Linked DNA regions of Parasedimentitalea psychrophila. Each later gene encodes a partner of the first gene's protein in a complex. Links are inferred from orthologs where the notes say so. Each region holds a gene or a part of one and is shown on either strand. Other genes may lie near its edges. The genes, in order: dnaN, QPJ95_RS09170, QPJ95_RS09880 and QPJ95_RS02560.

Region 1 (2,961 bases):
CGGTGCCCCTTCCCGCTGCGCCAGAGATCGCGCATTGGCCAGGATCAGCGAAACCAGCAGTGCCTTTTGCTCGCCGGTCGAGCAGTCCTTCGCGGGTATGCCCTTGGCGGCAAAGGTGCCGATCAGATCACTGCGATGCGGCCCGACCAGCGTGCGCCCCGCCGCCAGATCCCGAAACCGGCTCTCGGCCAGCGCCTCCCGCAGATCCTCTTCACTGCCGGGCATACTGCCCTCGCTCTGGATCAGCTCCAACTCGGCGGTCGGAAACGCCGTCTCGGCCTCGGCCTGCGCCCGGTGCAGATGCTCCAGCGCCCGCACCCGCGCCTGATGCAGCCGATTGCCAGCCTCGGCCATCTGCGCCTCAAGCACCCGGTACCAGGCCGGATCCCGCACCTGTTCCTTCAACAGCCGATTGCGCTCGCGCATGAATTTCTCATAACTCAGCGAGGCCTCGGCATGGGATGGATCAAAACTCAGAACAATGCGGTCCAGAAACCGCCGCCGCCCCTCAGCCGCCTCGATCCACAAACGATCCATCGCCGGGATCAGCCAAACCACCCGGCAGATCTTGCCCAAGGCAATCTGGCTGGCAGTCTTGCCATCAATCCGAACCTGCCGCGCCGCGCCAGCCTCGGACCAGGTGTCAATCTCAAAAATCTGATTGGGAGCCTGCAACTGCCCGCTCAACTTCCACCCCAGCGCCGCGCTGCGCAGCGCCATATCCGCCGCACCTGCCCGGCGCAAACCGCGCCCCGGAGAAAACAACGACACTGCCTCCAGAATATTGGTCTTGCCAGCGCCATTGGCGCCATGAATGGCCACCGGGCGCCCATCCAGCGCCAGCTCCGACCGCTTGTGCGAGCGGAAATGAGACAGGGTCAGGGCGGTCAGAGCCAACATCGCCCGGCCTCATTTCTTTTTGCTAAAAATACTCCCGCCGGAGGCATCGCCGTCAGGCGATCAAACCCGCATCGGCATCACAACATAGACTGCGCTCTGGTCATTGCCTTCGCGCATCAGGGTCGGATCCCCCGAGGAGTTGAACATGAATACCGCGTTCTCGCGATCCACCTGATTGGCAATCTCCAGCAAGTATTTGGCATTGAAACCAATCTCCAGCCGTTCATCGCTATAGGCCACAGCCAGCTCTTCTTCGGCCGCACCGCTGTCTGGCGCATTGACCGACAAAATCAGCCGGTCTTCGTCCAGTTGCAGCTTCACCGCCCGCGAACGCTCGGAGGACACGGTCGCCACCCGGTCCACCGCCTGGGCAAATTCCTTGGCGTCCACTTCCAGACGACGGGTGTTGCCCTGTGGAATAACCCGGGTGTAATCGGGGAAGGTCCCATCGATCACTTTTGAGGTCAGCGTGATATCAGGCGTCGCAAAGCGCACTTTGGTCTCGCTTACCGACACCGCGATCTCCATCTCGTCATCATCCAGCAGCTTACGCAACTCGCCGACGGTTTTACGAGGAACAATGACGCCAGGCATATCCATCGCGCCGGCCGGCAGATCCGCATCGATGCGGGCCAGACGGTGACCATCGGTGGCCACACAGCGCAATGCCTTGCCATCCGCCCCATCCGCCGTGTGCATGTACACACCGTTCAGATAGTAACGGGTCTCCTCGGTCGAGATCGCAAACTTGGATTTATCAAACAACCGACGCAGCATGCCGGCAGGCGCGGTGAAATTGGACTGATATTCAGATGACGCCATCACCGGGAAATCCTCACGCGGCAGCGTCGCCAATGAGAAATTGGACCGTCCGGCCTCAACCGTCAACCGTCCGGTGGCCGCGTCAGCTGTCAGGGAAACCAAGGCCCCATCGGGCAGTTTGCGGACAATTTCATGCAGGGTGGTGGCTGACACTGTGGTGGCACCAGCGCGTTCTACCTGAGCAACCGCTTTGTCGACCACTTCGATATCCAGATCGGTGGCGCGGAATTGCACATGCTCCCCTTCGGCCTCGATCAAAACATTGGCGAGAATCGGGATGGTGTTGCGGCGCTCCACAACTGACTGGGCCTGTGACACTGCCTTCAGCAGGGCACCACGTTCGATACTGATCTTCATTCCCTCAATCCTCTTCGAATGGCCGGGAAGGGCAAACTAACGTTTTACCCAACCGGCACAAGGCTTTTCATGGATTTGTTCAGTGGAATGGCCACCCCGTCAAGGGGGCACACCATCGATGTCACCTCATTGCCGGGCAATCGTTGCCTTACCGCACGAAAAAACGGCCCCGGATCTCTCCGGGGCCGTCAAATCAAAGGATTTTATGCTTCCAGCGCGCGGCGCAGCATTTCGACGTCTTCAGCAATCTGACCATCCGTTTGCTTCAACTCCTCGATGCGCTTGACGCCGTGCATCACCGTGGTGTGATCCCGGCCGCCAAAACGGCGACCAATTTCCGGCAGCGACCGACTGGTCAGCTGCTTGGACAGATACATCGCCACCTGACGCGGACGGGCAAAGGAGCGCAGCCGCTTGGGGCCAATGATGTCAGACATGCGGATATTGTAGTAGTCGGAGACTTTGCGCTGGATCTCTTCAACGGTGATTTTTCGCTCCGAGGCGCGCAGCACGTCGGCCAGGCAATCCTGGGTCAGATCCATGTCAATCTCGCGCCCAACCAGCGAGGCAAAGGCGAACAGACGGGTCAAAGCGCCCTCCAGCACCCGCACATTGGTGGAAATGCGATGGGCCAGGAACTCCAGCACCCCATCGGCAATCTGAAGACCCGGATAAGAGGTGCCGTATTGCGTTACCTTGGTCTGCAGAATGCCAAGACGCAGCTCATAGTCGGTGGGATGAAGATCGACCACCAGACCACATTGCAGCCGCGACTTCACCCGGTCTTCCAGATCTTTGATCTCACCCGGGGCGCGGTCGGCTGAAATAATGATCTGCTTGTTCTGATCCACCAGCGCGTTGAAGGTGTGAAAGAACTCTTCC
Region 2 (2,921 bases), 410 kb from region 1 along the record:
CATCAAATCCGAAGCTCGGAAGATGCATTTGTAGACCAGCTTTTTGCCGCGGCGCCGGACTTTGGAGTGCCATTGCTGACGGCGGTGGCGCCCCGGGCCTTTGTGGATCTCAACCGCGCCATTGACGAATTGGACCCGGCCTTGATTGAGGATGTCCCGCGCCGAGGGCAAAACCCGCGGATTGCCTCCGGGCTCGGGGTGATTCCCCGTGTTGTCGCCCAGGGGCGGCCGATTCATCGGGGCAAGCTGACGCTGGCTGAGGCGCAGCAGAGGATCAACCGCTACTGGATCCCCTATCATTCTGAACTGCAACGATTGCTGCAACAGGCGCAGAGCCAGTTTGGCCAGGCGATCCTGGTGGATTGCCACTCGATGCCGCATGAGGCGCTCCAAACGATGGGCAAAGGCAGTGGTCCTTTGCCCCAGGTGGTTCTGGGAGATCGGTTCGGCACCTCAGCCAGCGGCGCGGTGACCGACCAGATTGAGGCGGCCTTTGTTGCCGCAGGTCTGAATGTGTGGCGCAATACACCTTTTGCCGGCGCCTATATTACTCAGGCCTATGGGCGTCCCTCACGCGGTCAACATGCGGTGCAGGTGGAAATTGACCGGGCACTCTATATGGATGAGGCGGCGATACAACCGAGCAGCAATTTTGCCGCCCTGAAGGCGCTGCTGCGGGGGGTCATCATCGAAATCTCGCAGATTGGCGCCGAACCGGCCTCTCTGGCCGCAGAATAAGGGAGCGCTGCCCCCTTCGCAGGCAAAGCCTGCTCCTCCCCCGGGATATTTCTGGCCAGATGAAGCAGGGATCCTTTTCATCTGGCCGGTAAATATCCTGGGGTCTGGGGCAAAGCCCCAGCCGCCGGAGGCGGATTAGCGGAGCGCCCGACCTTTCAGGATGGCGCTGGCCCCAAAGCGGCTGCGAATCGCGTCCGTCGCCCGTTCGGCCTTGGCCCGTTGGGCGGCCTGAGGGTCCAGAAGGTCACCGGTAATATCCGCCTGGGATTCAGGCACCAGATCAGAGATGCCGCAGCCAAGCAGTCGATAGGGCCCCTGATCGCCGACCTGATCCAGCAGATCCCGCGCGGTGCGGTAAATCACTTCGGCCATCTGAGTGGCATCGCGCAGGGATAGGCGCCGGGTCAGCGCAGAATGGTTGGCGCGCTTCAGCTTAAGTGTGACCACGCGCCCCGCCAAGTGTTTGGCTTTCGCCCGGCCCGATACTTTTTCGGCTAGCCGCCACAAATGACCATCGAGTATTTCGATATTGGCGGTGTCCTCATTGAATGTGGTTTCATTGGTGATGGATTTCATCGGCGTATTGGCTGAAACGCGGCGCCGGTCCTCGCCGCGGGCCAGATGCCACAGGCGATCGCCCATTGATCCAAAGCGCGCCGCCAGATCGCGGCGCTCCCAGCGCAGCAGATCCGCAAATATCCGGATCCCGGCCTGGTCCAGGCTGGCCTGTGCTGCGGGGCCGATGCCCCAGATCAAGCCCACGGGCTTGTCATAAAGAAAGGCGCCGGTCTCGGCTTTGCCAATCACCGAATATCCACGCGGTTTGTCCAGATCCGAGGCCACCTTGGCGAGGAATTTGTTGTGGGACAAGCCGATGGATCCGGTAATCCCCAGTTCATCCTTCATCCGCTTCACCAGCCGCGCCAGCATTACTGCCGGGGGCGCGCCGTGCAGCTGCTCGGTGCCGCTCAGATCCATAAAGGCCTCGTCCAGCGACAGCGGCTCAACATCCGGCGTCAATTCATCCATCATTGCGCGGATCTGACGTGAGACTTCGACATAGGCCTCCATACGCGGTTTGATCACCACTGCAGTGGGGCACAGCTTCAGCGCCTGGAACATTGGCATTGCCGAGCGGACGCCGCGAATGCGGGCGACATAGCAGGCGGTGGACACCACCCCGCGCTTACCGCCGCCGATGATCAACGGCTTGTCGGCCAGATCGGGGTTGTCGCGCTTTTCCACGCTGGCAAAAAATGCGTCGCAATCCATATGGGCAATGTTCAGCGCGAACAGTTCGTCATGCGCCTTCACCCTTGGGCTGCCGCAGTGCGGGCAGCGTCGCGCCGGCGCGATCTGGCTCAGGCAATCTCGGCATATGGCAGGCATGGTGGGGCTCATTTGGGCGCTGGTGGGTCTGGATCTGGCGTCTGTGGCTGCAGTCTAGCCTGTTGGCCAGGTATTGTCTTTATCTGGCAGCCAGATCAATCCGCTGGCGGTGCCGCATTTCGCAATCCAGTTGCAAGAGTATCTTGAGGAGGCTGAGACCTGAGCCCAAAGAAAAAGCCCCCGCTGCTGAGGCGGGGGTATAGTCACGGACCTCAGGAAGAGAGCCCGTAGGGGAGTGTCTTACTTTGACGATCTTCTATTTTCGGCAAATCACAAAGGCTGGAATGTTAGCCAGCGCAATTGAGAGTCATAAATGTGCCTTTGTCGGCACAGGGACAATTTGGCGCGCTTTTGCGGCCGGTTATTCGATTTTTCGTTTACAGTAAGGAGGTTGACCTGACGTCAACTCTCTTTTTGACAGCCTGAACCGCAAATGATGCTGGTTTTGCGGAAAGTTTTTATTCTGCTGATAAAATGTGCAGCTGCCCGATATCACGGGCAAGCTGTCATTTTTTGCGCCCTCAGCCCTGGTTTAAAGGGCTGGCCGCTGTGTTTCTCATTTCATCCAGAATAGCCAGGGCAGCGGCCTGCGGATCTTTGGCTTGCCAGATGGGGCGCCCAACAACGATGTGATCCACGCCATCTGCAATGGCACTGGCCGGGGTTGCCACCCGTTTCTGATCGCCCAGATCGGCGCCTGCGGGACGGACGCCGGGGGTGACGATCAGGCGGCCCTCTGCCTCGGGCAGGGCGCGGATCACTGCGGCCTCTTGGGGCGAGGCAATAACGCCGTC
Region 3 (3,020 bases), 550 kb from region 1 along the record:
GCCTGCGGGTCAATCTCGGCCGAGACAACCTCGCAGGTCTCACGTGTCGCCCAAGCCTGGGCCTGCAAGGTGGCAGGCATCAGCATCGCCAGGGCGAACAACAGAGGTTTCAACATCGGGATCAGCCTCAGAACGGCAGCTTGACGTCCTTGGGCAGGCCCATGCTTTCGGTCAGTCGCGCCATTTCTTCCTGTGCCTTTTCCGTGGCCTTGGCCTGAGCATCTTTGACCGCCGCCAGGATCAGGTCTTCGACCACTTCCTTGTCGTCGCTGTTGAAGATCGACGGATCAATATCCAGCGCTTTTAGCTCACCTTTGGCGCTGGCGGTTGCCTTGACCAGGCCAGCACCGGATTCTCCGGTGACCATGACATTGTGCAGATCGTCCTGCATCTGGGTCATTTTGGTCTGTAGTTCCTGTGCCGATTTCATCATCTTGGCCATATCGCCAAGACCGCCGAGGCCCTTGAGCATCTGATCTCTCCTATAAGATGGGTTTGCCTGCTAAATACGGTCGCCACCCCTGCCATACAAGGGGAAAGCGGCGGGCAATCCGCTATGAAACGATGCTGGGGACCGATAAGGAACCGGTGTCGAGAGGGGCTAAGCTGTGTCACAAACTTCTGCCCATGTGGACAGGGCGACAAAGCTGAGGGTTATTCCTCCTCAAACGGATCCCATTCGTCTTCCACCTCGGGCAGCGCCTCGGCGGCCACTTGCGCCTGCAATTCCTCGGGGGTGCGGATGCGCTTTATGGTGGCCTTGGGGAAACTGGCCAGCACCGCCTGCACCAAGGGGTGGGCGCTGGCCTTGGTGCGCAAGGCATTCTCGGCGGCGTCGTTCTTTTCGGCGATGGTCTGGGCGTCGCCGTCCGAGACAATCGAAACGGTCCAGCGGCTGCCGGTCCAGGCCTGCAGGCCGGTTCCCAGCCGGGCCGCCAGATCGCGAGGGGCGCTGTCGCTGGGGGTGAACTCGATGCGGCCCGGCTGATAGGACACCAGCCGCACACCGGCTTCCACCTCGACCAGCAGTTTTACATCACGCTGGGTGCGGATCAGCTCGACCACATGTTCAAAGCTGGGATAGCGCGCCAGTGCCGCATCCGCCTGGGGGGCGAGGGCCAGTGATGTGCCGTTGCCACCTGACGCCACAGCGCCGCCGGTGCCGGACGGACCGCTGGTATAGGCACTGCCCATGGTGGCACCGCCACCGCTTGCCATTCCAGTGCCCGGCCCGCCACCGCCCGAACCAGGTGGGGGACCAGAGGGCGGCGCTGCGGGGGGCGGGGTTGGCATGTCCTGCAGCTTTCGGATCAGCTCTTCGGGGCTGGGCAGGTCGGCCACATGGGTCAGCCGGATCACTGCCATTTCAGCCGCCATCATGGCGTTGGGTGCCGCCGAGACTTCCTCGAGCGCCTTGAGCAGCATCTGCCACATCCGGGTCAGCACCCGCATCGGCAGCGCCTGCGCCATTTTGCTGCCACGGCTGCGTTCATCAGGCGAAATCGTGGGGTCTTCGGCGGCATCCGGGGTGATTTTCACCACCGAGACCCAATGGGTGATCTCGGCCAGGTCACGCAGCACCGCCAGCGGATCGGCGCCTTCGGCGTATTGGGCGCCAAGTTCGGTCAGCGCGGCGGCGGCATCGCCGCGCAGGATCATGTCGATCAGGTCCAGCACTCGGCCCCGGTCGGCCAGCCCCAGCATGGCGCGCACCTGATCGGCTGAGGTTTCGCCGGCGCCGTGGGAAATCGCCTGATCCAGCAGTGAGGTGGCATCGCGGGCCGAGCCTTCGGCGGCGCGGGTGATCAGCGCCAGTGCGTCATCGGAAATCTGCGCCCCTTCGGCGGCGGCGATCTTGCTGATCAGCGCGATCATCACCTCGGGCTCGATCCGGCGCAGGTCAAAGCGTTGGCAACGCGACAGCACCGTCACCGGCACCTTGCGGATTTCTGTGGTGGCGAAGATGAATTTCACATGCGCGGGCGGCTCTTCCAGTGTCTTCAGCAGCGCGTTGAAGGCAGAGGTCGACAGCATGTGGACCTCATCGATGATGTAGATCTTATAACGGGCTGAGGCCGCACGATAGGCGACCGAATCGATGATTTCACGGATATCGCCGACACCGGTGCGGCTGGCCGCATCCATCTCCATCACGTCAACATGACGGCCCTGCATGATGGCGGTGCAATGCTCACACTCACCGCAGGGCTCAGTTGTCGGGGTGCCGGTGCCATCCGGGCCGATGCAGTTCATGCCCTTGGCAATGATCCGAGCGGTGGTGGTTTTGCCGGTGCCGCGAATGCCGGTCATGATAAAGGCCGAGGCAATCCGGTCTGCCGCAAAGGCGTTTTTCAACGTCCGCACCATGGCGTCCTGACCGACCAGATCGGTAAAGGTCTCGGGGCGATATTTGCGGGCCAGAACCTGGTAGGGGCTAGGTCCGGTTTCGGGGCCTGCGTTGGGGCCTGCGTCGGTGCTTGTGTCGCTCATGTGTACTCGTGCCGGATTCGGGAACATTCTGGTTCAGCGCAGGGTATGCAAGCCGGCCCGCTTCGTCCACCGCTGTTGCCGCAGTGCTGGCGGTGGTCCTGTTGTTTTGCACCCGGCAACGGCAGTTTCCGCACTTTACTGGCCCAGACTGACCGCCCACCTACATAAAAACATTTTTGTGCAACCCTGTGTTGCGGTTACAGTTGGCTGGATTGACGTCAATGGAAGCTAGGACACGGGTAACAGCACAGGCGCAGGCCGGCAGGGAGAGACAATGCAATCTGAGGAGATCAGGCCAGAGGGCAGTGCACTGGTGATCTATGCGCTTTCGGTGGCGGACGGCATTTTGGCGCTTTGCCCATTGCCGGGGGCGGGTGGCAATTATCGCGGCGACCTGGATCACATCCACGACTGGCAGCCGGGCCTGGTCATTTCAATGACCACCGAGGCCGAGCAGGTGGCTGTCGGCGGGGCGACACTGGGCAGTGATATTCAAAGCATGGCCAGTCGCTGGGTGCATCTGCCAGTGT
Region 4 (3,072 bases), 970 kb from region 1 along the record:
AGGCCCGTCGCGTTCCACCAGCAGTGAGCAGCGGCGGCGGCTGTTGCGAGGGTTGTTGGGGTCGCATTGGCCCCAGTCCCCGCCCAGCCGCGGCACCCCGCCGGAGGAGCCGCAGCCCAGAATGGTGAAGCGCAGCTCTGCCATCAGGAGGATACCGCATAGGCGGCGGCCTTGGTGAACAGGCGGTCAAAATTTGCCTGGGTGCGGGCGGCAAAATCGGCGTAGTCGAGCCCATAGACCTGGGCTCCGACGCGGGCGGTATGGGCGGTATAGGCGGGCTCGTTGCGTCGGCCGCGATGGGGCGGCGGCGCCAGATAAGGCGCGTCGGTTTCGACCAGCACGCGGTCTATTGGGGCGGCAGCAAAGATGTCGCGGATCTCCTGACTTTTGGGGAAGGCGGCGATGCCGGACATCGACAGGTAGCAGCCAAGTTCCAGGGTGGCGCGGGCCAGCTCTGGTGACGATGAGAAGCAATGCATGACGCAGGAGAAGGCGCCGTTGTTCATCTCGTCCGTCAGGATGCGTGTCATGTCTTCGTCGGCGGCGCGCGAGTGGATGATCAGCGGCAGGCCGGTGTCGCGGGCGGCGGCGATGTGGATGCGCAGGCTGTCTTTTTGCACCTGTGCGCTGTCGGCGGTGTAGTGATAGTCAAGCCCGGTCTCACCAATGCCGACAAATTTGGGGTGTTTGGCCAGCTCCAGCAGCTGATCCAGCGTCGCCATAGGCTCACTTGCGGCGCTCATCGGGTGGGTGCCTGCGGCGTAGAACACCGGCGCGTGGGCCTCGGCGATGGCGCGCACGGAGGGCTCGTTCTTCAGCTTGGTGCAGATGGTGACCATGCGGGTCACACCGGCCTCGGCTGCATTGGCGATGATCTGCTCCAGCTTGCCCTCGAAGTCGGGGAAATCGAGATGGCAGTGGCTATCGGTGATCTGGGGAGTGATGGTGGTCTGGGTCATGCCTGTCTCTGTCGCGGGAGCGTCCTGGCGGCGCAGCGCCGACCTAAGGGGACGCGGTTTTCTGCATCTTGAAAACGGTATCTAGGACAAGCGCCGCGGGGTCAAGGTTCACCGCCTGACCATGGCGGGCCCGTGCGGTGACCTCAGCCGCGAGATCGGCCCAGGCGCGGGCCGCTTGTGGGGAGGGCGACAGTTGGGTCAGCACCGTTGCCTCATCCGCTGCCGCCTGAGGCACTGGCGGCGTGCCGGTGGCCCCGGTACGGGCCAGCCGTGCCAGTGCCACGTCGATCAGGGTGAGCAGCAGTTCGAACTTCTCAGACGCACCGCGTTGGGCGGCGGCCTCGGCCAGGGCCATGGCGCGTGGTCGGTCAAGGCGGGGCATCGAGGCGAGGATCTGCACCAACTCGGAATAGATCTGCAACCCGCCGAGGTTCAGCAGGCGCAGGGCGACGCCGACAGAGCCACCCGCGAGGGCCGCGAGGTGATCCGGGTTTGCGGGCGGCTCGGCGCCGGACTGGGTCAGCGCCTTTTGCATGTCCTCGGAGGACAGCGGCGACAGGCGCAGGCTGCGACAGCGCGACCGGATGGTGGGCAGCAGCCGCGAGGGCTGGTGCGAGATCAGCAGCAGGGTGGTGCGGGCTGGCGGCTCTTCGAGCATTTTCAGCAGCGCATTGGCGGCACTGGTGTTCATGTCGTCGGCGGCATCAATTATCACCACCCGGCGTCCGCCGTCGGTGGCAGTGAGGCCAAAGAAGCGGTTCAGGGCGCGGATGTCATCAACCACGATCTGGCCGCGCAATTTCCCCTTGTCGTTATAGCTGCGGCTGATGGCGGCAAGGCCGGGTTCGGCCAGCGCCTGAATGCGGTGCGCCACCGGGTGTTCGGGGCTGACATCCAGCGTCTCCACCGGCGGAGGGGCGCCGAACAGGCCGGTCTCAGCCGGCGGGGTGGCCAGCAGAAAGCGGGCGATGCGCCAGGCAAGGGTGGCCTTGCCGATGCCCTGCGGTCCGGTCAGCAGCCAGCCGTGATGCAGGCGGTCGGAATTGAAGGCGGTGAGAAAGGCAGATTCCGCCTGAGACTGGCCAAACAACTGTGGTGTTTCGCGCGGATGTAACGCGCCGGGAGCCTGATCGGCGCGCGGCAGGTCTTCGTCTGACGGATTGCCCTTCATGACAATGCGGCCCGAACCTGAGCCAGAACATCAGCGGCGACCGCATCGAGGGATTGGGTGCCGTCGATCACCCGAAAGCGAGGGGCAAATTCCTGTGCCAGGGCCAAAAATCCGGCGCGCATTTTCTGTTGCAGCTCAATGCCAAAATCCTCGAACCGTTCCTCAGCAGTCTGGCGGCCCTTGGCGCGAGACAGGCCCACCTCGGGGTCCATGTCGATCAGGATGGTCAGATCGGGTTCGCGGGTGATCATCAACTGGTGCAGCGTGTCGACGGTGGCGCGCAGATCGCCGCGTGACAGGCCCTGATACATCCGGGTGCTGTCGGCAAATCGGTCACAGATCACCACTTTGCCGGCCTCCAGGGCCGGTTCGATGGTGCGCTCCAGATGGTCGCGGCGGGCGGCGGTGAACAGCAATAGCTCGGTCTCGGCGGACCAGCGGTCGGGATCGCCTTCCAGCACCAGACGGCGGATTTCCTCGGCGCCGGTAGAGCCACCGGGCTCGCGGGTCAGGACAACCTCGTGGCCCTGTTGACGCAGGGTTTCCGCCAGCAGGCGGCATTGGGTGGATTTGCCCGAGCCGTCGATACCTTCGAAGGTCAGGAACAGGCCCTTGGCCAGTGGTGTCGTCACAGTGCCGCCTCGGGACCATTGATGAATTGGGTGATCAGGACGGATGCGGCGGTTTTCACCCGCACAAAGAAACCGCCACTGGGCACGTCATTTGCCGCCACAAGGGGCAGGCGTATTTCGGGCAGGTCTTCGGGGTGCAGCACCAATTCAGCCAGTTTCTGCCCCTTTTTGATGGGCGCCTGGATGGGGCCGGTATAGACCACCTCGGCGTTGATCTGCTTGCCTGACAAGGCGGGCAGCAATACGACCAGATCCTCGGCGGGCACCAGATCTACGGTTTTTTGCGCCCCGCGCCAGACTTCGGCCTGCG

The links.
Region 2: the proteins of dnaN (region 1) and QPJ95_RS09170 are in contact, whole or in part, in a solved structure (PDB 1OK7), measured with the Escherichia coli proteins. The link is inferred for Parasedimentitalea psychrophila from one-to-one orthologs.
Region 3: the proteins of dnaN (region 1) and QPJ95_RS09880 are in contact, whole or in part, in a cryo-EM structure (PDB 8GIZ), measured with the Escherichia coli proteins. The link is inferred for Parasedimentitalea psychrophila from one-to-one orthologs.
Region 4: the proteins of dnaN (region 1) and QPJ95_RS02560 are in contact, whole or in part, in a cryo-EM structure (PDB 8GIZ), measured with the Escherichia coli proteins. The link is inferred for Parasedimentitalea psychrophila from one-to-one orthologs.

What each region holds. Positions count from the first base shown.
Region 1 is NZ_CP127247.1:1,489,757-1,492,717, forward strand. The notes cover bases 21-2,909. They hold dnaN (DNA polymerase III subunit beta), read right to left. Parts: upstream 2,080-2,909; coding sequence 961-2,079; downstream 21-960. Other genes in these bases: recF (DNA replication/repair protein RecF), read right to left, coding at 21-900; dnaA (chromosomal replication initiator protein DnaA), read right to left, coding at 2,283-2,909. Outside these bases: more of recF, read right to left, coding at 1-20; more of dnaA, read right to left, coding at 2,910-2,961. UniProt on the Escherichia coli protein: Confers DNA tethering and processivity to DNA polymerases and other proteins. Acts as a clamp, forming a ring around DNA (a reaction catalyzed by the clamp-loading complex) which diffuses in an ATP-independent manner freely and bidirectionally along dsDNA.
Region 2 is NZ_CP127247.1:1,899,696-1,902,616, forward strand. Bases 1-2,849 are described here. They hold QPJ95_RS09170 (DNA polymerase IV), read right to left. Parts: upstream 2,128-2,849; coding sequence 874-2,127; downstream 1-873. Other genes in these bases: QPJ95_RS09165 (N-formylglutamate amidohydrolase), read left to right, coding at 1-738; pyrF (orotidine-5'-phosphate decarboxylase), read right to left, coding at 2,649-2,849. Also shown: more of pyrF, read right to left, coding at 2,850-2,921. UniProt on the Escherichia coli protein: Poorly processive, error-prone DNA polymerase involved in translesion repair and untargeted mutagenesis. Copies undamaged DNA at stalled replication forks, which arise in vivo from mismatched or misaligned primer ends.
Region 3 is NZ_CP127247.1:2,043,027-2,046,046, forward strand. Bases 73-3,020 are described here. They hold QPJ95_RS09880 (DNA polymerase III subunit gamma/tau), read right to left. Parts: upstream 2,491-3,020; coding sequence 655-2,490; downstream 73-654. Other genes in these bases: QPJ95_RS09870 (TraB/GumN family protein), read right to left, coding at 73-116; QPJ95_RS09875 (YbaB/EbfC family nucleoid-associated protein), read right to left, coding at 128-472; QPJ95_RS09885 (protein-tyrosine phosphatase family protein), read left to right, coding at 2,765-3,020. Outside these bases: more of QPJ95_RS09870, read right to left, coding at 1-72. UniProt on the Escherichia coli protein: Part of the beta sliding clamp loading complex, which hydrolyzes ATP to load the beta clamp onto primed DNA to form the DNA replication pre-initiation complex.
Region 4 is NZ_CP127247.1:515,020-518,091, reverse strand. Bases 67-3,066 are described here. They hold QPJ95_RS02560 (DNA polymerase III subunit delta'), read right to left. Parts: upstream 2,131-3,066; coding sequence 1,003-2,130; downstream 67-1,002. Other genes in these bases: QPJ95_RS02550 (D-alanyl-D-alanine carboxypeptidase family protein), read right to left, coding at 2,759-3,066; tmk (dTMP kinase), read right to left, coding at 2,127-2,762; QPJ95_RS02565 (TatD family hydrolase), read right to left, coding at 144-959; QPJ95_RS02570 (MBL fold metallo-hydrolase), read right to left, coding at 67-144. In the rest of the region: more of QPJ95_RS02570, read right to left, coding at 1-66; more of QPJ95_RS02550, read right to left, coding at 3,067-3,072. UniProt on the Escherichia coli protein: Part of the beta sliding clamp loading complex, which hydrolyzes ATP to load the beta clamp onto primed DNA to form the DNA replication pre-initiation complex.